3 regions of the Actinospica robiniae DSM 44927 genome follow, and region 1 is predicted to be linked to each of the others. Evidence: riboswitches for the same ligand, from Rfam matches in the RefSeq annotation. Region 1 holds a riboswitch; each other region holds the start of a gene.
What was found. Region 1 has a riboswitch for cyclic di-AMP ahead of ACTRO_RS34550 (hypothetical protein). Riboswitches for the same ligand answer to the same signal wherever they lie in the genome.
Positions count from the first base shown of each region.

Region 2: linked by a shared signal. The riboswitch ahead of ACTRO_RS29955 (C40 family peptidase) and the one ahead of ACTRO_RS34550 (hypothetical protein) in region 1 are both predicted to bind cyclic di-AMP.
Region 3: linked by a shared signal. The riboswitch ahead of ACTRO_RS00160 (transglycosylase SLT domain-containing protein) and the one ahead of ACTRO_RS34550 (hypothetical protein) in region 1 are both predicted to bind cyclic di-AMP.

Region 1 is NZ_KI632511.1:7,985,717-7,993,133, forward strand. Features, by position in the region: gene ACTRO_RS34530 (substrate-binding domain-containing protein) at 1-644, shown strand, start outside; gene ACTRO_RS34535 (class E sortase) at 648-1,613, shown strand; gene ACTRO_RS34540 (phosphate ABC transporter ATP-binding protein) at 1,626-2,462, shown strand; gene ACTRO_RS44335 (hypothetical protein) at 2,580-3,485, opposite strand; cyclic di-AMP (ydaO/yuaA leader) riboswitch at 3,495-3,715, opposite strand; gene ACTRO_RS34550 (hypothetical protein) at 3,914-4,342, opposite strand; gene ACTRO_RS34555 (hypothetical protein) at 4,353-4,688, shown strand; cyclic di-AMP (ydaO/yuaA leader) riboswitch at 4,733-4,882, opposite strand; gene ACTRO_RS34560 (MarR family winged helix-turn-helix transcriptional regulator) at 5,071-5,535, shown strand; gene ACTRO_RS34565 (hypothetical protein) at 5,625-5,807, shown strand; gene serB (phosphoserine phosphatase SerB) at 5,859-7,094, opposite strand; gene ACTRO_RS34575 (ABC transporter ATP-binding protein) at 7,142-7,417, shown strand, end outside.
Region 2 is NZ_KI632511.1:6,975,875-6,983,291, reverse strand. Features, by position in the region: gene ACTRO_RS29975 (ABC transporter permease) at 1-575, shown strand, start outside; gene ACTRO_RS29970 (sensor histidine kinase) at 601-1,842, shown strand; gene ACTRO_RS29965 (LuxR C-terminal-related transcriptional regulator) at 1,848-2,495, shown strand; gene pcrA (DNA helicase PcrA) at 2,533-5,007, opposite strand; cyclic di-AMP (ydaO/yuaA leader) riboswitch at 5,425-5,589, shown strand; gene ACTRO_RS29955 (C40 family peptidase) at 5,595-6,611, shown strand; gene ACTRO_RS29950 (ABC transporter ATP-binding protein) at 6,925-7,417, opposite strand, start outside.
Region 3 is NZ_KI632511.1:26,638-34,054, forward strand. Features, by position in the region: gene ACTRO_RS00125 (ADP-ribosylglycohydrolase family protein) at 1-727, opposite strand, end outside; gene ACTRO_RS00130 (protein-tyrosine phosphatase family protein) at 811-1,353, shown strand; gene ACTRO_RS00135 (hypothetical protein) at 1,547-2,083, shown strand; gene ACTRO_RS00140 (HD domain-containing protein) at 2,193-2,819, opposite strand; gene ACTRO_RS00145 (serine/threonine dehydratase) at 2,816-3,796, opposite strand; gene ACTRO_RS00150 (hypothetical protein) at 3,919-4,434, opposite strand; gene ACTRO_RS00155 (alpha/beta fold hydrolase) at 4,626-5,495, opposite strand; cyclic di-AMP (ydaO/yuaA leader) riboswitch at 5,875-6,031, shown strand; gene ACTRO_RS00160 (transglycosylase SLT domain-containing protein) at 6,037-6,903, shown strand; gene ACTRO_RS00165 (O-methyltransferase) at 6,992-7,417, shown strand, end outside.

The sequences.
Region 1 (7,417 bases):
ACACCGGGAAGGGCTCGCTGGTGCCGGACTGGACAAGTGTCAAGGGCATGACGCTCAGTACCTGGCTCAATTACGTGCTCTGCGGCGCGCAGGCCAGTGCGGGCCAGCTCGGCTACTCACCGCTGCCGAAGAACCTGGTCAACGGCGGGTTCCTCCAGGTCGATCACCTGCCCGGGCATATCGCGACGCCCGACCCGGCGAAGCTGATGGGATGTAAGAACCCGAACTACTCCGACGGCGTCGACTACCTCAAGAACGCGCCGTACCCGAGCAGATGCGACTTCCACACCGAGCCGCTCGACTGCACCACCGGCGGCGGGGGCGGCTCGGGCTCGGGCGGCGGCGGTTCGGGCGGCGGCTCCGGCAACGGCGCGGGCGGCGGCGCGGGCGCCGGTGCGTCGGCGGGCGCGCGGGCCGGCGGCACGGCCGAAGCCGGCGGCGCGCAGGGCGGCGTCGGCGGATCGGGCGGCAGCTCGGGCGGATCGCCCTCCGCGCAGCCGATCTACGCCGAACCGGTCGCGGTGGCCTCACGGCCCCAGCAGCAGACCGGGACGGCACTGGCCACCGTGCTGCTGATCATCGCGGCCGTGGCCGCGCCGGCGTTCGCCGGGGCGTGGGTCCAACGACGCAGGAAGCGAGGCTGACCCATGGCTCTGCCGGAAATCCTCGAATCCGAGGCCGGGCCCGAGCCCGGCGTCCCGGACCAGGCCGTGCCAGAAGCGCGGCGGGTCAAGGCGCCGCGGCCGCCCGCCCGGCCCCGCCCGTCTCGGCGGCCGCGCCCCGAACGCACTCCGGTGCGGCGCCCGGCGGTGCTGGTCGCAGGGCTCGTACTTTCCGGGTTCGCCCTGCTGGTGCTCGGTTTCTTCGTGTACCTCTACGGCCTGTCCGGGCTCAGCGAGCAGCGTGCGCAGAGCGTGCTGTACAAGACCTTCGCGGGAGAACTCGGGCAGGCCACGGCGCCGACCGGGGCCACCGCCGACGGAGCGCCGGTGGCGATCCTGGCCATCCCGAGCCTCGGTATCTCCGACCTCGTCGTCGTCGAGGGCACCGGTTCCGGGGATCTGACGCACGGTCCCGGGCACCTGCGCTCGAGCGTGCTGCCGGGACAGGCCGGGGTGAGCGTCGTCTACGGGCGGGTGCTCACCTACGGCGATCCGTTCGCGCATCTGATGCGGCTGCAACGCGGCGACAAAATCACGGTGACGACCGGGCAGGGGACCTCGACGTACACGGTCGAATCCTTCGGTACGAACGCGGTGCCTCCACCCGATCCGACGCCGAACCGGCTGGTGCTCGAGACCGCCGACAGCGCGATCTTCCCGAGCCGGAACAGCACGGTCGAGGTCAGCGCGGATCTCTCCTCGGCCGCGCAGCCGACACCCCCGTCCCGGCCCGCGACCGCGCCGCGGGAGTACGCGCTCGCCGGAGACGCCGACGCCGTCGTGCCGGCCGTGTTCTGGGCCCAAGCGCTGGTCCTGGTGCTGCTCGGCGGCGTCTTCGCGGCCCGCCGCTGGTCGCGCTGGCCCGCTCTGCTGTGCGCGGCGCCGGCGGCGTTCGCGCTGGCGTGGGCCGTGTACGAGAACCTCTCGCTGCTGTTGCCGAACCTCTACTGAGGAATGGGGAGAATGAGCACTCTGAATGAGACGGCGCTGCCGGCCCCCGCGCCCGCACCGGCCTTCGCCGAGGGCCCGGCCCCGGCCGGACTCGAGACCCGCGCGGTCTCGGCCTGGTTCGGCGACCACAAGGTGCTCGAGCGGGTGTCGCTGAGCATGGAACCCGGCCGGGTCACCGCGCTGATCGGCCCCTCGGGCTGCGGAAAGTCCACCTACCTGCGGGTTCTCAACCGGATGCACGAGATGGTGCGCGGCGCCGCGCTGGCCGGGGAGGTCCTTCTCGGCGGCGAGGACGTCTACGACCGGGCTGCCCGGCCCGCCGACGTGCGCAAACGCATTGGAATGGTGTTCCAGAAGCCCAACCCGTTCCCGGCCATGACGATCTACGAGAACGTGGCCAGCGGCCTCAAGCTGGCCGGGATCAAGGTCGGGGACCGGGACGCGGTGGTCGAGGACGCGCTGCGGCGGGCCGGGCTGTGGAACGAGGTGCAGCGGCGCCTGCGCACCCCGGGAGGCGCCCTGTCCGGCGGTCAGCAGCAGCGGCTGTGCATCGCCCGGTCCCTCGCCGTGGCCCCGGACGTGCTGTTGATGGACGAGCCGTGCTCGGCGCTGGACCCGACCTCGACCAGGCGGATCGAGGAGACGATCGCCGAGCTCGACGGCCAGGTCACCATCGTCATCGTGACGCACAACATGCAGCAGGCGGCCCGGGTCAGCCGCAACTGCGCGTTCTTCCTGGCCGGGGAGGACCAGCCCGGCCGCGTGGTCGAGGCCGGCCCGACCGAGCGGATCTTCGGCGACCCGGCCGACCCGCGCACCGCCGACTACATCCACGGCCGCTTCGGCTGAGCCCGCGCCGGGCTGCCCGGCGCACGAAAAAGGCCTCCCCGGGTCCGTCCGACGTCGGACGGACCCGGGGAGGCTGCGCGCACGGCGCTGTGCGGCTCGGAAGCAATCGTCAACTGATCACGAAGAGTGCATGATCGTGTACACGATGTGCTTGGCCTGGTCCTGCCACTGCGAGTACAGCGAGCCGTTGAAGGAGCGCTGGACGTCCTGAGCGGCGGTGTGCAGCGACATGTCCTGGTAGTTCGACGGCAGGCTCTTGAGGAACGCCTTGGCCGCGTACGTCGGCGTGGTCAGCTCGGACGGCGAGCCCCAGCCGGTGGACGGACGCTGCTGGAACAGGCCCAGCGAGTCGTGGTCGACCGCTACGTTCAGGTTGTGCAGCTTCGACTCCTGCATGGCGGTGGCCACGGCGATGGTCGACGCGTACGGCGAGAGGTTCATGTTCTCGGCCGCGTGCACGATCGTGGTGGCGTTCTCCCACTGCGCGGAGGTCAGGCTGATGTGGCTCTGGGAGCCCTGCTCCGACGTCGGGGATATGTCCCCCATCGAGACGCTCGCGTAGGGGTTCGACGGCGTCGTCTTGGTCGACTCGGTCGAGGACCGCGTGCTGCTCTGCGTCTCGGTCTGCGCCGGGGCCTGCGCCGGAGCCTGGGCCGCCTTCGAGGCGGTCGCGCCGGGCTGGACGGTGGAGGTCACGGCGGCCGGGCTGGTCGCGGCGGCGGCCTGCGCGTCGCCCGCGCCGGAGGTGGCCAGCGGCACGATCGCGACGCCGACGGCGGCGACGGCCAGGGCCGCGGCGGGGAAGCGCTTGGTCGCGGCGGGCTTGTGCTTCTCGACCATGGCGCTACCGGACTGGTAGCCCTTAGTGGCCGCGGCACTACCGGACTGGTAGCCCTTGGCGACCGCGGCGCTACCGGACTGGTAGCCCTTGGCCAGGGCGGAGCTGCCGCTCTGGTAGGCGGTACGGAAGGGGATACGGGAGATCAGGTCGCGCGTGAACGCACGGGGGGTGTTCGAAGACACGATGAACGAAGCCTCTCCTTCGGCCGCCTACCGGGTTAGCTGACGGGTTCGGGCGGAAGGTGAGTTTGCGCCCTACGGCCCCGATCGAGGCGTCACTCAGCGCACGGCTAGGGTCGCCGTCCGTGAGTTTCGTCTGATGTGAGGGCCGATTCACCCCGGGGGACCGGGCGCACGGTGCGCCACGGAGATTGGGTCCCCGGCTCCGGGAACGGATGCGGCGGTTCGGTGACCGCTGCTCCGCCCTGTCGGACTCGGCGGGTACGTCCGGTGCGCGGTTCGGATTCCACGGCGTCGGCCGGATGTACAACATCGACCATAGCGGCGTTTCCGGCAGTTGTCACAAATCGCCCAAAATACGGCAGAGCGTGACTGAAGAGTCACGCTCTGCCGAGAAAACCGAGTGCCGACGGGCGAATCCGGGCCGTCGGTCAGGCCGGGGCCTTGCCGTTCATGATGTCGTAGACCATGGTCGTGGCCTGCGACTGCCACTGTGCGTAGGCGGTCGGATACCCGGAGCGCTGCACGTCCTGGGCCGCCTCCCACAGGTAGATGCTCATGTAGTCCGGCGCGTCCTTGTCGAGCGCGGCGAGGAAGGCGTTGGCCGCGTACGTCGGGGTGGTCAGCTGGGAGGTGGTGCCCCAGCCCTGCGAGGGACGCTGCTGGAAGAGGCCGAGCGAGTCCGCGTTGGTGGCGGTGGTCAGGTTGATCAGCCGCGACTCCTGGATCGCGGTGGCCACGGCCACCACGGCGGCGTACGCGTGCATCCCGCGCTTTTCCACCGTCGCGACTATCGTCTTCGCGTTCTCCCACTGGTCCGCGCTCGGGGTGAACGTGTTCTGCGTTCCGTAGAAGGCCACCGGCTCCAGGGTGCCCCAGGACACTGAGGCGTACGGGCTGGTCTTGGTGTGGGTCGGCGTCGCGCTGGCCGAAGCGGAGGCGCTCGCGCTGGCCGAGGTCTTCACGCTGGACGCGCTGACGCTGGGCGAGGCGACCGCGGTCGGCGCGCTGCTCGCCTGCTGGGCCGGCACCAGGTCCGCCATGGCCGGATTGGGAGTGGTCGCCGGGGACGCCTCGCCCAGCGCCATCGCCGCCGCCACGCCGCCCGGTCCGCCGACCACCGTGCCCGCCAGGGCCGCGACCGTGATCGCCGGGTACTTGCGCATCCACGACCCGTTCGGGTCGGAGCGAGTGATCGGACTCTGACTCCCGTGCTTCGACTTGCTGTGACTGCCCACGGTCCGCTTACGGCCCTCTCCCTCGTCCGCCTACCGGGTTAGCTGACGGGTTCGGGCGGAAAGAGACGCCCTACGCTCCGGTTCCGGAGCGATTCACCCCGCGGCGGGGAGCACCGAAGTGGGTCCCCGGCTCCACTCGCGTGGACTCGGCGGTCACATCCGGTGTCGCACGGTCGCGACATCCGCCGGATGTGTTGGCCCCAGAACCTAACAGATCGAACGGCCCCATGTCACCGTTTCGTCTCAGCCTTGCCACTGCTTTGACTCGGCGTGAGATACGCCTTACCGGCGCGCGATCCGGCGGCAGGTCGGGCCGCGGCCGTGCGCCACCGCCCGTTAACCTGGGTGTCGTGAACGCCGAACCGACCGGAGCCCCGGACCGCGGCCAGAGCCAGGCCGACCCCCAGGAGATCGCCCGGCTGCGCGTGGCCATCGGCCGGCTGCACCGGCGCATGGTCCAGCACACCGCCGGAGATCTGACGTTCTCCCAGACCTCGGCGCTGGTCGCGGTGGAGAAGCTCGGGCCGATCCGGCTCGGCGAGCTCGCCGCCCGGGAGCGGGTGGCCGCGCCCTCGATGACCCGCACCGTGGCCGGGCTGGTCGAGGCCGGGCTGCTGCACCGGGCCGGGGACCCGCAGGACGGGCGCTCCTACCTGCTGAGCATCACCGACCAGGGCCGCGGCTTCCTCGAGGCGCTGCGCACCGAGCGCTCGGCCGTGCTGGCCGCGGGCATCGCCCAGCTCGGCCCGGTCGAGCTGGACGTGCTGCGCCGGGCGCTGCCGGTGCTCGAGCACCTGGCCGAACGAGAGTCCTGATACGCCGCCGGCGCGCCGTGGCGCGCCCGCGCCGCGCCGTCGGCCACCCCGGCCACGCCCCGGCCGGGAACCGGTGGCAGGATGGCGGCATGGACGTGCAGGAACAGAACGCGGCCGGCGCCGAGGAACCCGTCGAGGAGTGGCCGCCGCGCGAGTGGCGCGAGACCACCCGTGCCGCCGGCCACAAGCAGGCGCTCTACGTCAGCGTGGCCATGCTGGTCATGTTCGGCGCGCTGACGCTCCTGGCGATCTGGGCCTCGCACCACGGCTGACCGCGCCGCCGGGCCGGCCGCCGGCCCGATGCCCCGCCGGCCCGGATCGGCCTACTGCGGCGCCTTGACCTGGCCGGCCTCCGTCAGCTCCGCGATCTCCTCGCCGGGAATGCCCAGCAGGAACAGGATCGTGTCCAGGAACGGCACGTTCACCGCCGTGTCCGCCTGCTCGCGCACCACCGGCTTGGCGTTGAACGCCACCCCGAGTCCGGCCGCGGCCAGCATGTCCAGGTCGTTCGCCCCGTCGCCGATGGCGACCGTCTCGCTCAGCGGCACGCCGGCCGCCGAGGCGAACCGGCGCAGCGCGGCGGCCTTGCCGGGCCGGTCCACGATCGGGCCCACCACCTTGCCGGTCAGCCGGCCGTCCACCACCTCGAGCGTGTTCGCGGCCGCGTAGTCCAGCTCGAGATCGGCCGCGAGCAGGTCGGTGATCTGGGTGAAGCCGCCGGAGACGATCGCGACCTGGTAGCCGAGCCGCTTGAGCGTGCGCACCAGGGTGCGGGCGCCGGGGGTGTAGCGCACCTGCCCGCGCACCTTGGCGAAGACCTCCTCGGGCAGCCCCTCGAGCAGCGCCACCCTCGCCCGCAGCGAGGCGGCGAAGTCCATCTCCCCGCGCATCGCCTCGGCCGTCACCCGGGCCACCTCGTCGAGGCAGCCGGCGTGCTCGGCGAGCAGCTCGATCACCTCGTCCTGGATCAGCGTGGAGTCCACGTCCATCACCACCAGGTGCTTGGCCCGGCGGGCGAGCCCGGCGCGCTGCACCGCGACGTCCGCGCCGCAGGCCGCGGCCTCCGGGGCCAGCCGGCGCCGCAGCTCCAGCGGGTCCACCCCGGACACGTCCAGCTCGATCGCGGTCACCGGGTACTTCGCCAGCCGCACGATCCGGTCGATGTTGCCGCCCGCGTCCGCCAGCGCCCGGGCCATCCGGCCCATCGCGGACGGGCTGAGCGGGGAACCGAGCACGGTCACCCGGCTGCGCCCGACCCCGCGCGGCTGGTTGTCCCCGACCCCCTCCTTGACCTCCACGCCCAGCTTCCACTCCGCCCCCCAGCGGTGCAGCGCAATCCGCAGCTCGGTGTCGTCCCAGGCCGGCGGGGCGGTGAGCAACACGCCCAGGACCAGCCGGCCGCGCAGCACGATCTGCTCCACGTCGCTGACCTCTATGTCGCTTCCGCCCGATCCGTGCTCCTCGATCACAGCGAACAACGACGCGGTCACTCCGGGCCGATCCGCGCCGAACACCAGGACCCGCAGCGTGCGCCCGTGGCGCGTCACCTCTTGTTCCACCGGGCCAAGGTACCGAAGCGGGGCCGCGGCCAGGTAAGTTTGGCCACATGACGGACGTGCTTGATCTGGTCGACGTGACGGTGGTGCGGGACGGCAAGAAGCTGCTCGCCGGGATCGATTGGCGAATCGCCGACGGGGAACGGTGGGTCCTACTCGGACCCAACGGCGCCGGCAAGACGACCCTGCTGCAGATCATCGCGGCGCAGATGCATCCGACCGCGGGCAGCGCGACCGTGCTCGGCGGCGCACTCGGCAAGATCGACGTGTTCGAGCTGCGCACCCGGATCGGCCTGAGCTCGGCCTCGCTGGACGGGCGCATCCCC
Region 2 (7,417 bases), 1.0 Mb from region 1:
CGGCCCAGTTCGCACAGCTCGCGGTGTGCGTGCTCGGGGTGCTGCTGATCGCCTCCGAGTTCTCCACCGGCATGATCCGGGCCACGATGCTGGCCACGCCCCGGCGCACGCCCGCGCTGCTGGCCAAGGCGGCCACCTTCGCCGGCCTGGTGTTCGCGCTGGCCGAGGTGGTCGCGATCTCCTGCTTCCTGATCGGCTCGCGGATCGTGCGCGCGCACTCCGTGGTCTCGATCACCGACCCGACCTCGATCCGCGCGGTGCTGGCCTTCGGCCTCTATATGGCGCTGATCGGCCTCGTCGCGCTCTCCATCGGCACCCTGCTGCGGCACCCGGCCGCGGGCGTCAGCCTGGTGCTGGGCATGCAGTTCGTGCTGGCGGGCGTGCTCTCGCTCATCCCCGGCACGGTCGGCAAGCACCTGGCCGGCGCCATGCCGAGCGGCACGGACGTGATGATGGGCAGCGGCCACAACGCGAGCGACGTCTACACCCCGGCGCAGGGCCTGTGCCTGCTGCTCGGGTGGGTCGCCCTGCTCGGCGGGGCCGCGCTGTTCTCGCTCAAGCGACGTGACGTCTGACATGCGGATGCGCGAGAATCCAGCAGTGAAATCCGTCTGGCGCATGCTGCGCGCACCGTTCACCGCGCGGTCCGGACGGGCGTTCGTGTACTGCTTCTGCCAGCCGTTCCTGACCGCGGGCTCGATCGTGGTGGTCGCCGTGGCCATCGCGCTCTCGCTGGCCGGCGCCGGAATCCCGGCCCTGGTGCTGCTCCCGCCGGTCCTCGGCTTCGCCCGGTTGAGCGGTGGCGGCTTCCGGGCGACGGCCAACGGACTGCTCGACGCGAACATCGCGGCCCCGGTCCGGGCGCCGCGCCGGCCGGGCTTCCTCGGCTTCATCGTGCGCCACTTCGCCGAACCGATCGCCTGGCGGTCGATCGCGCACATGGCCCTCAAGCCGCTGTTGCTGATCCTGGAGTTCCTGTTCGGAGTCGGCTTCCGGCTGCTGCTGCCGATGACCGTCAGCGGCTATTTCCAACCCGGGGGTCAGCACGCGTCGCAGGTCAAGTTCATGATCTTCGCGGCTGTGCTGTTCTGGGCCGCGCCGAGCCTGACCGAGCTGCTCCTGCAGCTCGACGTCCTGCTGATGCGGCGGCTGCTCGGCCCCACCGAGGACTCGCTGCGGATCAGGGAGCTGGAGCAGACCCGGTCGCACGCGATCAACGAGGCGTCGGCGACGCTGCGCCGGATCGAGCGCGACCTGCACGACGGCGCCCAGGCCAGGCTGGTGGCGCTCGGCATCCGGCTGGGCCGGGCGGAGCGGCTGTTGGAGAAGGGCCGGACCGAGGCCGGCCTCGAGCTGCTGCGCGAGTCGCGGGCCGAGACGAAGCAGGTCATCGGGGACCTGCGCGACCTGGTCCGCGGCATCCACCCGCCCGCACTCGACTCGGGGCTCGAGCCGGCGCTGACCACGCTCGCCGCGCTCACCCCGATACCGACGACGGTCCGCACGGCCCTGCCGGTCCGGCTTTCCTCAGCCGCCGAGACGATGCTCTACTTCGCCGCCGCCGAGTTGCTGACCAACGCCGGCAAGCACAGCGGCGCGAACTCGGTGGCGATCAGCGTGTTCGGCGACTCGCACGGCTCGGCCCGCCTCGTCGTCACCGACGACGGCCGCGGCGGGGCGAACGCGCAGGGCGAGGGCTCGGGTCTGCGCGGCTTGAGCGAGCGGGTGCGCGGACTGGACGGACACGTGTCGGTCACCAGCCCCCTGGGCGGTCCGACCACGGTCATGGTGGAGCTGCCGGCGCAAGACGTGTCGGACGCGGTACCGGAGATGAGGCGCTGAGAATCATGCGGATCGTGGTGGCGGAGGACTCGCCGATCCTGCGGGCCGGGCTCGTCGGCCTGCTCGAGGACGAGGGGCACGAGGTGGTCGCGGCGGTGCCCGACGCCGGGGCGTTGCGCGACGCCGTGGTCGAGCACGAGCCGGACGTGGTGGTCTCCGACATCCGGATGCCGCCCACGCACACCGACGAGGGTCTGCGCGCGGCGATCGAACTGCGGGCCGCGCATCCGGGACTGCGGATCCTGATCTTCTCGCAGTACGTCGAGACCCAGTACGCGAGTCGTCTGCTGGCCGGGAATTCGGCCGGCGTCGGCTATCTGCTCAAGGAGCGGGTGATGGACACCAAGGACTTCATGGACGCGCTCGAGCGGGTGGCGGCCGGCGGCACCGCGCTGGACCCGGAGGTGGTCACCCAGCTGTTCGGCGCGAGCCAGCGCCGGCGCACCGTCGACGCGCTCACTCCGCGCGAGCGGGAGGTGCTCGGGCTGATGGCCGAGGGCCGCTCGAACGCGGCCATCGCGGCCGCGCTGTTCGTCTCCGAGCGCGCGGTGGAGAAGCACGTGGCCAGCATCTTCAGCAAGCTCGAGTTGCCGGTCTCCGGCACGGACCATCGCCGGGTCCTGGCCGTGCTGCGCTACCTGGGCATCGAGTAGCGGCCGCAGCACCGGGCGGCGGCCCGCCTCCGCGCTGCTACAGCTTCGTCAGCGGCGCGAAGGCCAGCACCAGCTTCCGGACGCCCTCGGAGCCGAAGTCGACGGTGGCGTGCTCGCCGGTGCGGCCCTCGACCGCGACCACGGTGCCGAGGCCGTAGGTGTCGTGCACGACGCGGTCGCCGGCGGCGACCGAGATGGGCTCGCGCCCGCCCGCGCCGAGGGACTTGAAGCCGGGCCTGCGGAACTTGGCCGCGGACGCGGTCAGCGCCGGGGTCTGGGTGCCGAAGGCGGTCGAGGACGGGGCCGGGGCCTCGCGCTCCCAGTTGATCAGCTCCGCGGGCACCTCCTCGACGAAGCGCGACTGCGGGTTGTACGACGGGGCACCCCAGGCCGAGCGCAGCACCGCGCGGGAGAAGTACAGCCGCTGGCGGGCGCGGGTGATGCCGACGTAGGCCAGCCGCCGCTCCTCCTCCAGCTCCTGCACGTTGCCCAGCGCCCGGGTGTGCGGGAAGACGCCCTCCTCGAGGCCGGTGAGGAAGACCACCGGGAACTCCAGGCCCTTGGCCGTGTGCAGTGTCATCAGGGTGATCATGCCCTCGCCGCCGTCGGGCAGCTGGTCCGCGTCGGCGACCAGGGCCACCCGCTCGAGGAAGCCGGTGACGCCCTCGGAGCCTTCGGTGCCCTCGTACTCGTGCGCGACCGCGACCAGCTCCTGCAGGTTCTCGGCCCGGCTCTCGTCCTGCGGGTCGGTGGACTCCTGCAGCTCGGAGAGGTATCCGGTGCGCTCCAGGATCGCCTCGAGCACCTCGGACGGCCCGACTCCCTCGGCCACCTTCTCGCGCAGGTCGGCCATCAGCGCGGCGAAGCCCTGCACCGCCTTGAGCGAGCGGGCGGCGAGGCCGTACGCCTCGGCCGCGCGGTCCACGGCCGCACCGAAGGAGATGCGCTCGCGGGTGGCCAGCGCGTCCAGCATCGCCTCGGCCCGGTCGCCGATGCCGCGCTTGGGCACGTTGATCACGCGCTTGAGCGAGACCGAGTCGTCCGGGTTCACCAGGGCCCTGAGGTAGGCCAGGACGTCCTTGACCTCCTTGCGCTCGTAGAAGCGCACGCCGCCGACCACGCGGTAGGGCAGGCCGACCCGGATGAAGCACTCCTCGAACGCACGCGACTGCGCGTTGGTGCGGTAGAACACGGCCACGTCGCCCGGCTTGGCCAGGCTCTCGTCGGTGAGCCGGTCCACCTCGTTGGCCACGAACGCGGCCTCGTCGTGCTCGCTGTCGGCGACGTAGCCGACGATCGACTCGCCCTGGCCCGAGTCGGTCCACAGGTTCTTCGGCTTGCGGCCCCGGTTGCGCTCGATCACCGCGTTCGCGGCGGACAGGATGGTCTGGGTGGAGCGGTAGTTCTGCTCGAGCAGGATGGTCTTGGCGTCCGGGTAGTCCGCCTCGAACTCGAGGATGTTGCGGATGGTGGCGCCGCGGAAGGCGTAGATCGACTGGTCCGCGTCACCCACCACGCACAGCTCGGCCGGCGGCACGGCCTCGCCCTCGGCCGCCTCCCGGCGGCCGGGCGCGGCCTTGGACCTGCCGACGAGCTCGCGCACCAGCACGTACTGCGCGTGGTTGGTGTCCTGATACTCGTCCACGAGCACGTGCCGGAACCGGCGCCGGTAGCTCTCGGCCACCGCCGGGAAGGCCTGGAACAGGTTGACCGTGGTCATGATCAGGTCGTCGAAGTCCAGCGCGCGCGAGGCGATCAGCCGGTTCTGGTAGCTGCCGTACACCTCGGCGATCAGCGCCTCGCGCTCCGACTCGGCTCCGTCGCGGGCCGACTCGTGGTCGATCAGCTCGTTCTTGAGCGCGGAGACCGCGGCGAGCAGGCCGCGCGGCGGGTGCCGCTTGACGTCGAGGTCGAGGTCCCGGGCCACCTGGGCCATCAGCCGGCGCGAGTCGTCCGCGTCGTAGATGGTGAAGGACGAGGGCAGGCCCAGGTGCTCGTGCTCGCGGCGCAGGATGCGCACGCAGGCCGAGTGGAAGGTGGAGACCCACATCATCCGGGCGCGCGGGCCGATCAGCGCCTCGACCCGCTCGCGCATCTCCGCGGCGGCCTTGTTGGTGAAGGTGATGGCCAGGACCTCGCCGGGGTGCACGCCGCGCTCGCCGAGCAGGTAGGCGATGCGGTGGGTGAGCACCCGGGTCTTGCCCGAACCGGCGCCGGCCACGATCAGCAGCGGGCTTCCCGCGTGCTCGACCGCCTCGCGCTGGGACGGGTTGAGGCCCTCGAGCAGCTCCTGCGGATCGCGCCCGCCGGACGGGCGGTTCGGGGCCGGCGCGGCGGCGGGCGGCGGGGCGGCCGGGCGCTCGGGCGCGGGCGCTTCGCCCGGCTCGTCCCGGCCGGACGGCTCCCGGTCCTGGTGGAGGCGGCTGAGGCCGGGCAGCACCGACTCGACCCGCCGCCGCACCGGGGCGGGGGGCTTGGGCAGATCGAACAGGGGGATCTCGTAGCCGCTCATCGCTCTAAGAGTGTAGGCCCGTCCACCGACAGCGGTGGCCGCCGCCGGGGTTCTCCGGCATGATCGGAGCCCTCAGGTTTGCCGACAATACGTCGATAAAATCTTCTCCGGCCGCCTCGACGGCAGGATCCTGCGACACTTGTCCGTTTTTCCGCGATTGCCGCCCGGGCAAACCGGACTATCGACGCCAGAACCCGACGATTCACCGTCGATCGACTCTGCCGTTATGTCCCGGTTTGGCGCGCCCGCGCGGCAAAAGGAAGTTAAAGAGCCGATGAGAAAAAGCGTGGCGCCCGGCCGGAATCGCTAGAGTCCCACACCAGATGTCCGCCCCACGCGGAGTCGCCAGACACCCGGCGGACATCCGCGCCGAATCCATCGGCGACGACCCGAACCCCGGCCGAGCGATCGGCCGAGCGGCCCGGGGCGCCGCTCGGAGCCGGGGACCCAACCGTCCCATCGGGGTGAATCGCCGCGCCTGATCCGAAGAGCCCTCACCGGCTCGCCGGCCAGGGCAAGGCGTAGGGCGAACTTTCCCGTCCGAACCCGTCAGCTAACTCGGCAGGCGCCCAGGGAAGAGGACACGCATGCCGTCGTCTCACCGTGCTCCCAAGCTCGCGGTACGCCGGACCACCTCGGCCGTCGCCATCGCCGGCGTCGCCGCCGGATCCGTTCTGCTGATGCAGGGCAGCGCGCACGCCGAGACCACTCAGCAGGCGCTGGCCGACTACCACAAGAAGAACGCCGACGCCGAAGCGGCCACCGAGCAGTACAACGCCGCCACCGGCCAGGTCGCCCAGCTGCAGCAGAAGATCAACGCGCTGCAGAGCGAGATCTCCACGGACGACCAGAAGGCCTCCACGCTCGAGGCCGCGATGGGACGCCAGGCCGCGCAGCAGTACCGCGACTCCGGCTTGTCCGACTCGCTCAAGGCCGTGCTCGACGACAGCCCGGACAGCTACCTCAACGCCGCCCTGGCCGGCAACCAGATCACCGCGCAGGAGGCCCAGCAGCTCAAGGAGCTGGCCGCGGCCAAGTCCCAGATCGCGGCGGACACCAAGCTCGCGCAGAGCGCCCTGGCCCAGCAGCAGCAGCTGGTCACCCAGCGCGCGGCCGCCAAGACCAAGGCCCTGCAGGACGCCGCGTCGGCGAAGTCGCTCTACAACAGCCTCAACGCCTCCCAGCAGCAGGCGATCAACCGGGCCAACTCGGGCGCGACCAACGTCGTCATCACCGACGTCGCCCCGGACGCGCGCGCCGCCGCCGCGGTCGCCTACGCGAAGTCCAAGCTCGGCGACGAATACGTGTACGCGGCCACCGGCCCCACCACCTTCGACTGCTCCGGGCTGACGCTGGAGTCCTGGAAGGCGGCCGGAGTCTCGCTGCCGCGCACCGCGGCCCAGCAGTACGACGGCATACAGCACGTCTCCCGCTCCAGCCTCGAGCCCGGCGACCTCGTCTTCTACAACTACGGCGAGGGCATCACGCACGTGGCCATCTACGTGGGCAACGACATGGTCATACACGCCCCGCACACCGGCACGGTGGTGCAGTACGGCCAGATCGACAACGTCGGTCCGGTCGCCGGCTACGGCCGTCCTTAGCCAACCCCTAGGCAAGCGCCGATAGCGGCGCTACGGTGTCGCTCGCCTGTACGGCAAGCGGCGCCGGCGAAACAGGCAACCCGACCTGGCGGCGTTCTCTCCCCCCTCCCCCTTGCGAGGACGCTGCCCACCGACGCCCGGGTCGTTCTCGCAGGTCCGCCGCGACTCTCCCCCCTCCGCGCGACGGGCCCGCACCCACCGAGAACGACCCGGGCGTTCTTCTTGCCTTCGGCCGCCTTCACTTCGGCGCATCCGGATACGCGAAAAGCGTGCTTCCGCCGGGCGGAAGCACGCTTTTCGCGCGTCAGGCGCGTCAGACCTCCGCCTGGACCGTCTCCTGGTCCGTCGAGGCGTGCATGAAGGAGTTCCACAGCCGGGCGTAGGCGCCGTCGGCGGCGAGCAGGCCGTCGTGGGTGCCGTCCTCGACCACCTGGCCGCCCTCCAGCACCAGGATCCGGTCGGCCCGGGCCGCCGTGGTCAGGCGGTGCGCGACGACCAGGGTGGTGCGGGAGCGGGAGACCTCGTCCATGGCGCGGGTGACCGCGGCCTCGCTGGCCAGGTCGAGCGACGCGGTGGCCTCGTCCAGCAGCAGGATGTCCGGGTCCACCAGGTAGGCCCGGGCCAGCGCGAGCAGCTGGCGCTGGCCGGCCGACAGGCTGCGGCCGCGCTCACCGACCTGGTGCAGGTAGCCGTCGGAGAGCCGGGCCACCATCTCGTGCGCGCCGACGGCGCGGGCGGCCGCCTCGATCTCGGCGTCCGAGGCCTCCGGCCGGCCGTACGCGATGGCCTCGGCCACCGTGCCCGGG
Region 3 (7,417 bases), 8.0 Mb from region 1:
CGTCCGGGTGCTTGGCCACGATCCACAGACAGAACGGGACGGTGTCCTGCGCCGAGACCTCCCGGCCGTTTCCGAGCGTCGCGGCCGCGCTTTGTGAGTCTTCGAGCGGCAGCAGACTGATGGCGTTGGCGATGCCGTCGCGCACCAGGCCGGGCGCGACGTGCGCCGCGACGTCGCGCAGCCACTGCGCGCCCTCGACCCGTGGCCTCGTGGTGGCCAACGCGGTGGCGACTGCCACGGCGACAGCGCCGGCAAGGCCTTCGGGGTGAGCATGCGTCACTTCGGCGGAGGCAGCGGCCTGCGCTGCGGCCCGCTCCGGATCGTCGGCGAAGTAGGCGCCGAGCGGGGCGACCCGCATGGCGGCGCCGTTCCCCCACGATCCGCGCCCATCCCAGGACTCTGCGACGAGCTTGCGCCAGTCGCCGCCCTCCTGCCGGATCAGCCGCAGCATCCGGTTGACGCCCGGGCCGTATCCGCGGTCGAAGTCGTGGTGCGCGGCGAAGGACGCGGCCAGCGCGTCCTGGTCGACCTCGCCGAGGCGGTCGAGCACAGCGAAGATCGAGCAGGCCATCTCGGCATCGTCCGTCCAACGCCAGGGGTCGGCCGGCAGGCGGCGCGCGACGAGGGCGTCGTAGTTCTCTGGCACGAAGAAGCAGGATCCGAACGCGTCGCCGACGGCCAGGCCGCGCAGCGACGCGACGGCACGGTTACGGCGGTCGTCAGTCATGGCGGCCAGTCTGACATGCAAGGCGAATGCGGCGCTCGCGGTTTGATCCAGCGTTGGCAGCGGCCGACGATTAGGCTGAACGAGTGAGCAACGACGAACTGTGGGAACCAGGGCTTCCCGGATTGCTGCAACTGCCCTCCGGACGGCTCGTGCGGGGTCGCGGGCTACGGCGGCCGACGACGCCGGAGGAAGCTGCCGCGACAAACGGACAAGGCGCCGGTGGGAGCAGCGGCGAGGGCGCAGCAAGCGCAGCAGGCACGGTCGCCACGCATCGAAGCCCTGATTTCGGCCTCTACCTCCTCGGCGAGCAGCCGCCCGAGTTCACCTGGACGGCCCGGTGGGTGCGCTGGCCGGACTTCCGGCTGCCGTCCGACCGCGCCGACGCGCTCGACGCGATCGTCGAGGCGTGGACGCGGGCGGCGCACGAGCGGGTGGAGGTCGCCTGCGCCGGCGGGCACGGGCGAACGGGGACGGCGCTGGCCTGCATGGCCGTGCTCGACGGCGTCGACCCGGGCGAGGCGGTCGCCTACGTGCGCGCGCACTACGACGCTCATGCCGTCGAGACGCCTTGGCAGAAGCGCTACGTCCGGAAGTTCTCGGGGCGGCCGAGTTCCGAGGCGAGGTAGCGCGGCGGGCGCGTAACTCGTTCGGCCCATACGCCGCCCGCCTGGACGGGCGGCGGCCCGCCCGCTGACGGTCAGTCCAACGGCGTATCCCGGTTCGTGCCGCCGCGTCAGGTGGCGCAGCGTGGAGGGTGCGTGCCCTTCGCGCGCGACCAACGATCGCAGCCCACTCACGGACTAAGGCGGTAAGGCTGGTATGAACGGCAAGCGGACGGCGATAGCGCTCGGCGGATCGGTTCTGGCAACCCTCTGCGCGGCGGGACCCGCGCTCGCCTCAGGCGGCGGCGGAGTGAACAACTCGATCATCATCCAGCCGAACCCGGTCGCCCCCGGCGGCACCATCTCCGTGTTCGACGGCGGCAACTGCGACTACCCCTCGACCGGCACCGTCACCTTCCAGACCGGGAGCGTGCCGGGGATCCCGGCGATCACGATCGGGCCGCTCAAGAGCATGATCGGCGGCACCGGGCAGGTGCCCAGGAACATCGCGCCCGGCTCGTACCAGGTGACGCTCATCTGCACCTCGAACAGCGGCCGGAAGCAGGGGCCGTTCTACGGCACGCTCGTGGTCGCGAACGGCGCGAGCACCGGGCTGACCCCGATCGGTGGCGCGGGGACCGGCGACGGCGCCTCGCTGACCACGCCGGGCGGGCTGGCCGAGGGCATCGGGCTGGTGGCGTCGGGCGGGGCCGCCTGGTTCCTGCTGCGCCGGCGCGCTGCCAGGGTCAGCTGACCGACGCGGGTCTGAGGTACCGCACCACGGCGCACGCGACTGCCAGGCTTCGCCCCGTGAACGACCCCTCCCGGCAAAGCCGAGCAGGGGCACGCGCGGGCGAGTGAGCTCAGGACGTAAGCGCATCGATTTCAGCAGTGAGGTTCTTCCTCGCGGGCTCCTCGTAGCGCTCGCGAGCGGCGGCGGTGCGGAAGAGCGTGGGCTCTTCGAGCAGCGACCGCAGGATCTCCGCCCTTCCGCGGCGGAACGCCTCGTCGGGTATCTCGGCGTACTCCTGCCTCACCTCTAGCGCGTACTGCCGGTAACGCTCCGGGGAGGCGCCGAGGATCGCCAGGTCTGCGTCGCAGAGCACTGCGGCGTTCCGGTCACCCGGCTCGGACTTGTGCGCCTGGGTGAGACGCACGAGGCGCGCTGTCTCCGCGGTGCGCGCCGCGGGTATACCGAGCTCGCCGAGCACTTGCTCCGCGAGGCGCGCGCTGGCTTCTTCGTTCGAGACCCCGGAGGATGACCCGATCGTGTAGATCGCGTCATGGAACCACGCGGCCAGTCGCACGGCGTCGGCGTCCTGCGCTTCCGCGGAAAGCTCCGCCACGATCGCGAGCACTTCGTCCAGGTGTTTGAGCGTGTGGTAGCGCCGATGCGGTTCCGCATAGCGCGCGAGCAGGTCTTCGCCGGCCGGCCGGGCGTGCTCTGCGCCGGTCAGCGCCATCCAGGCTTCGATCGTCGCTTCGCTCATCGGTTCACCAGGTCCGCCGGGTCGGTGTTCGCTCCGCAGAGCACTGCCACGACGTGCTCGCCTTCTTCCGGCTTGTATGAACCCGATCGCAGCGCTGCCCACGCGGTGGCGCCGCCTGGTTCGACGGTGATCCGGTAGGTCTCCCACAGGTGCCGGCGGGCCTCGACGATCGCGGCGTCGGGTACCAGGACACTGCTGACGTGCTCGCCGCGCGCGAGTTCATAAGCCATCTGCGATGTGCGGCGCGCACCGAGTGCGTCTGCGGCCACTGATTCCACCGCTACGTCGACGGGGCCCGCGGCGGCCAGGGCGGCGTTGAGGGCGCGGCAGTTCTCCGGTTCGACCGCGACGGTGCGGATCCCGGTACCGGACACGGCCGCGGCCACACCGGCGAACAGCCCTCCCCCGCCGACCGCGACGACGATGGTGTCCACTTTCCGCGGCGAGGCGGCCAGGATCTCGGCGGCCAGCGTGCCGGCTCCGGCCGCGATCAGGGGATTGTCATAGGCGTGGGAGAGCAGCGCGCCCGACGCCGCCGCGAAGGTGCGCGAGGCGGCGAGGGCGTCGGCGTACTCTGATCCGACCTGGTGCACATCGGCGCCGTAACCCCGTAGCTTTTCCACCTTGACGGCCGGGGCGCTCAGCGGGACGAAGACGGTGGCGCGGGTGCCGGTGGCCCGGGCGGCCCAGGCGCACGCGAGGCCGGCGTTCCCGCCCGAGGCGATGGCCACGCCGACTTCCGGCAGCGTGCCGGCCTGCTGATGCGCGGCGGCCAGGTTCGCGGCGCCGCGGGCTTTGAAGCTGCCGGTGTGCTGGAGGTATTCGAGAGCGAACGTCACGTGCGCGCCCTCGGTGCCGGACGATCCGGGGTCGGCGGGCGCGAGGGTGACCGGGCGGATGCGGCCGGAGACGCGGTCGGCGGCGGCCGCGACGTCGGCGGGGCCGATGAGAGACGGCGCGGTGGAGCGGTCGGCCATGGCGGCGAGCCCTCCTCGGGTGCTGCTCGGGCGGATGGCGGAGGGTATCCGCCCGGCCGGCCGGGCGGATACCGCTCCACGCTACTCGCTCAGGCTCGCGCGTTGCGGATCACCGGCGGCGCTCAGCTGCCCGGGGTGATCTGGACGATGTCGAGCACCGCGGTCGCGGTCAGGCCGAGCGCGCCGTTCGAGCCGGTGATGCGCACGGTGACCTGCAGCTCCGCGGCGTGGCAGCCGGTCGGTACGGTGTAGACGGTGTTCTCGGCCACCTCTTGGCCGGCCCGGTAGTCGACCGCGCGCAGCAGCGGGTCGATGATGGGGCAGCCGGTGGGCAGGGCGCCCGAGGAGCTGAGCGGGAGCCACTGGCCGGACCACATCTCGGTGGTGTCGACGGCGGCGTTGCTGCAGTTCGTGGTGATCAGGTCGGCGGTGGCGGAGCCGCCGGGCACGACCGTGGCGGGGGTGAAGGCGAAGCCGTTGAGGGCGATCGGGAAGCTCGCCGCGCATACGGCGGAACCGTCGGCGGGGGCGGCGGCGGCCTCCGCGCTGGGGCAGCCGGCCACCAGGGACAGCGCCATGGCGGCCCCCGACGCGGCGGCCATCGCCGCGATGGGGTGGAGCTTATGGAGCAGCACCATACTGACATCCTTTCTCGCTGTGGGAGAGCGATTGCGTATTCACTATCGGGGCGAAGCCGACCAGATCGCAATGCTCTGCGACGAGATGGATGTTCCGGGAATTCTGGGGCGGTGCGGGAGGTGGCGGCGACGGAAGATGCCTGGGGCACGCGTGCTACGGGTGGGGCGAGGCGCCGACGGCGGCGGCCGGCTCAGGCGGGGAACGGCAGAGCGGCGGCCAGGGCCTCGGGGGCCTCGTCCGGGATCCAGTGGCTGATCCCCTCGAGCTCGACGAAGCGGTACGGCCCGGCCACGTGCTCGACGCAGCGTTCGGCCGCGTCCCGGGAGATCGCGGCGTCGGCGGTGGACCAGACGTAGGTGACCGGGACGTCCACGGTCGGGGTGTGCGCGCCCTCGCCGAACTTCGTGGCCTGATACCAGCTCAACGCGGCGGTCAGCGCCACGGGGTCGCTGAGCGCCGCGAGGTGCGGCGCCGCGGCGCGGTCGTCGAGCGGACGGTAGAGCGCGCGCAGCCGGCGGGCGTCGTCCTCGAGGAGCACGCGCGCCGCCTTCGCCGGGTCGCGGAAGAGCGAGACGTAAGACGACATGCGGCGCTGCTGGGCGCTCGCGGCGAGCGCGGCGGCGAAGGCGGCCGGGTGCGGCACGGAGACGGCGGTGAAGGTGCGCACGCGGTCGGGGTAGTGCGCGGCGAGGAACCAGCCGACCAGCGAGCCCCAGTCGTGGCCGACGACGTCGACCGCGCTCAGGTGCAGCGCCTCGAGGATCCCGGCCGCGTCTCCGGCCAGTTCGGGCAGTGTATAGGCGCCGGGGTCCGCGGGCCGCGCGCCCGGCGAGTAGCCGCGCTGGTCGAGGGCGATCAGGCGCAGGTTCGCGCCGTCCGCGGCGAGCACGGCGGCCAACGCGTCGTAGGCCCGGTGCGTCTGCGGGAAGCCGTGCAGCAGCAGCACCGGCCGACCGTCGGCCGGGCCCTGCTCGGCGAGATCGAAGGTGAGGCCGCCGACCTCGACGGCCCGCCGGTGCCAGCCGCCCGTCGCGAGGCGGTCACCTTGAGTGTCGGACATGAGAACTTCCTCGCCGCCGCTACCGACTGCAGCCGAGCCACTGCGCCATCGACGATACGACACCGGAGCTCCGGGAGTAAGGGCGGGCGGGCCGCTTTAAAAAGATCCTGAACAATCCGAAGGGGACTCGAACGATGTCCGTTTCGCCCGTTTTAGCAGTGAATACCATGACTTATTCACCAGTATCTTACCAACAGACGATGAGGCGGAACCCCATAAGGGACACCGGAACCCACACCGGCCACATCACCCTTTCCATCTCTTCCCCTCACAGACCGCATCGTTATTAAGCAGTTACTGCCCTGGCTCGCATATCGGAGCGCATTGCCTCTAAGGTTCCATTCAGTCGCTGCTGTCAAGTCGCGTAAATACTCGACCGGCAGCGCAACCGCCGAATCCGCACCGGCCTTGACGTGCCCTCGCGGAGCCGGGGACCCAATCCCCTTGGGGTGAATCCGCGCCGTGCCGGCGCGGTAGGGCGACCTCTTACGCCCGAACCCGTCAGCTAACCCGGTAGGCGGGCGAAGAGGAAAGAGCACGCATGTCATCGCACCGCAAGCCCAGGCTCTCCTTCGTCCGGAATCGTGCCCGCGCCCTCACTCTCTGCGCGGCCACGTTCGGGACGGCGGCGCTGCCCGGCATCGCCTCGGCGGCGACCGCCGCTCCGGCCACCGCCACGGTTCCGCAGGCCACGACCGCGCACTCGGTCACCGTGCACGCGGTCGCCGTCTCGGACAGCACCGGCTCCAAGTCCAGCAGCTCCACGAAGCAGCAGGTCCACACCGTCGTCGCGGGCGACACGCTCTTCGGTATAGCCAAGGCCGCCCTCGGCGACGGCTACGACTACCCGCAGATCTACAAGCTCAACAAGGGCAAGGCCCAGTCCGACGGCGGCAAGCTGACCGACCCCGACCTGATCGAGATCGGCTGGAAGATCGCGCTGCCCAGCGGCTCGAAGGCGTCCGCCTCCTCGTCCTCGAGCTCCTCCTCCAGCTCCTCGAGCAGCTCTTCCGCGAGCTCGAGCTCCTCGTCGAGCAGCAGCTCGTCCTCGTCCTCCGGCTACGCCGACGACCTCGACGGCTGGATCAACCAGGCGATCTCGATCCTGAGCGCGCACGGCTACTCGGTGACCTACAACGCGATCTACCAGACCGCGATGAACGAGTCCTCCGGCAACCCGAACGCGGAGAACGACTGGGACTCCAACGCCGCCGCCGGCACCCCGTCGATCGGCCTCATGCAGGTCATCCAGCCGACCTTCGACGCCTACGCGCTCTCCGGCTACGACGACATCTGGAACCCGGTCGACAACATCATCGCGGCGGTCATCTACGCCCAGGACACCTACGGCGGCCTGGACAACGTGGTGGCCGAGCGCTGCGGCGGCTCCTGCTGGTCCGGCTACTAAGCCGACACCCGCACAGCCGGTCCGCGACACCGAACCCCGCGCATCCCTTCCCGGGTGCGCGGGGTTCCGCCGTGTATCGTAGAACTCTGTGACAGTCGATGGAACAGCGGCATACTCAGGGCTCGAAGACCTGCCCGGGCTGGTGCCCGCGGCGGTGCGCCTCGCCCGCGGGCAGGGCTTCGACTACAGCTGCCTGCCGGAGCACGGCGAGCTGCTGCGGGTGCTCGCCCGCGGCGTCGGGGCCGGCCGGATCGGCGAGACCGGCACCGGCTGCGGGGTCGGGCTGGCCTGGCTTTCCGCCGGAGCGCATCAGGATGCCCAGGTGGTCAGCGTGGAACGGGATCCGGAGCGCGCCGCACTGGCCGCAGAGCTCTTCGACGCCCGGCCCAACGTCGAGGTCGTCCAAGGCGACGTGAGCCGGCTGCGCAAGTACGGACCCTTCGATCTGCTCGTGCTCGACGGCGGCGGCCAGGGCAAGGGACCGGACGACGGGCCGATCGATCCGGCGCAGTGG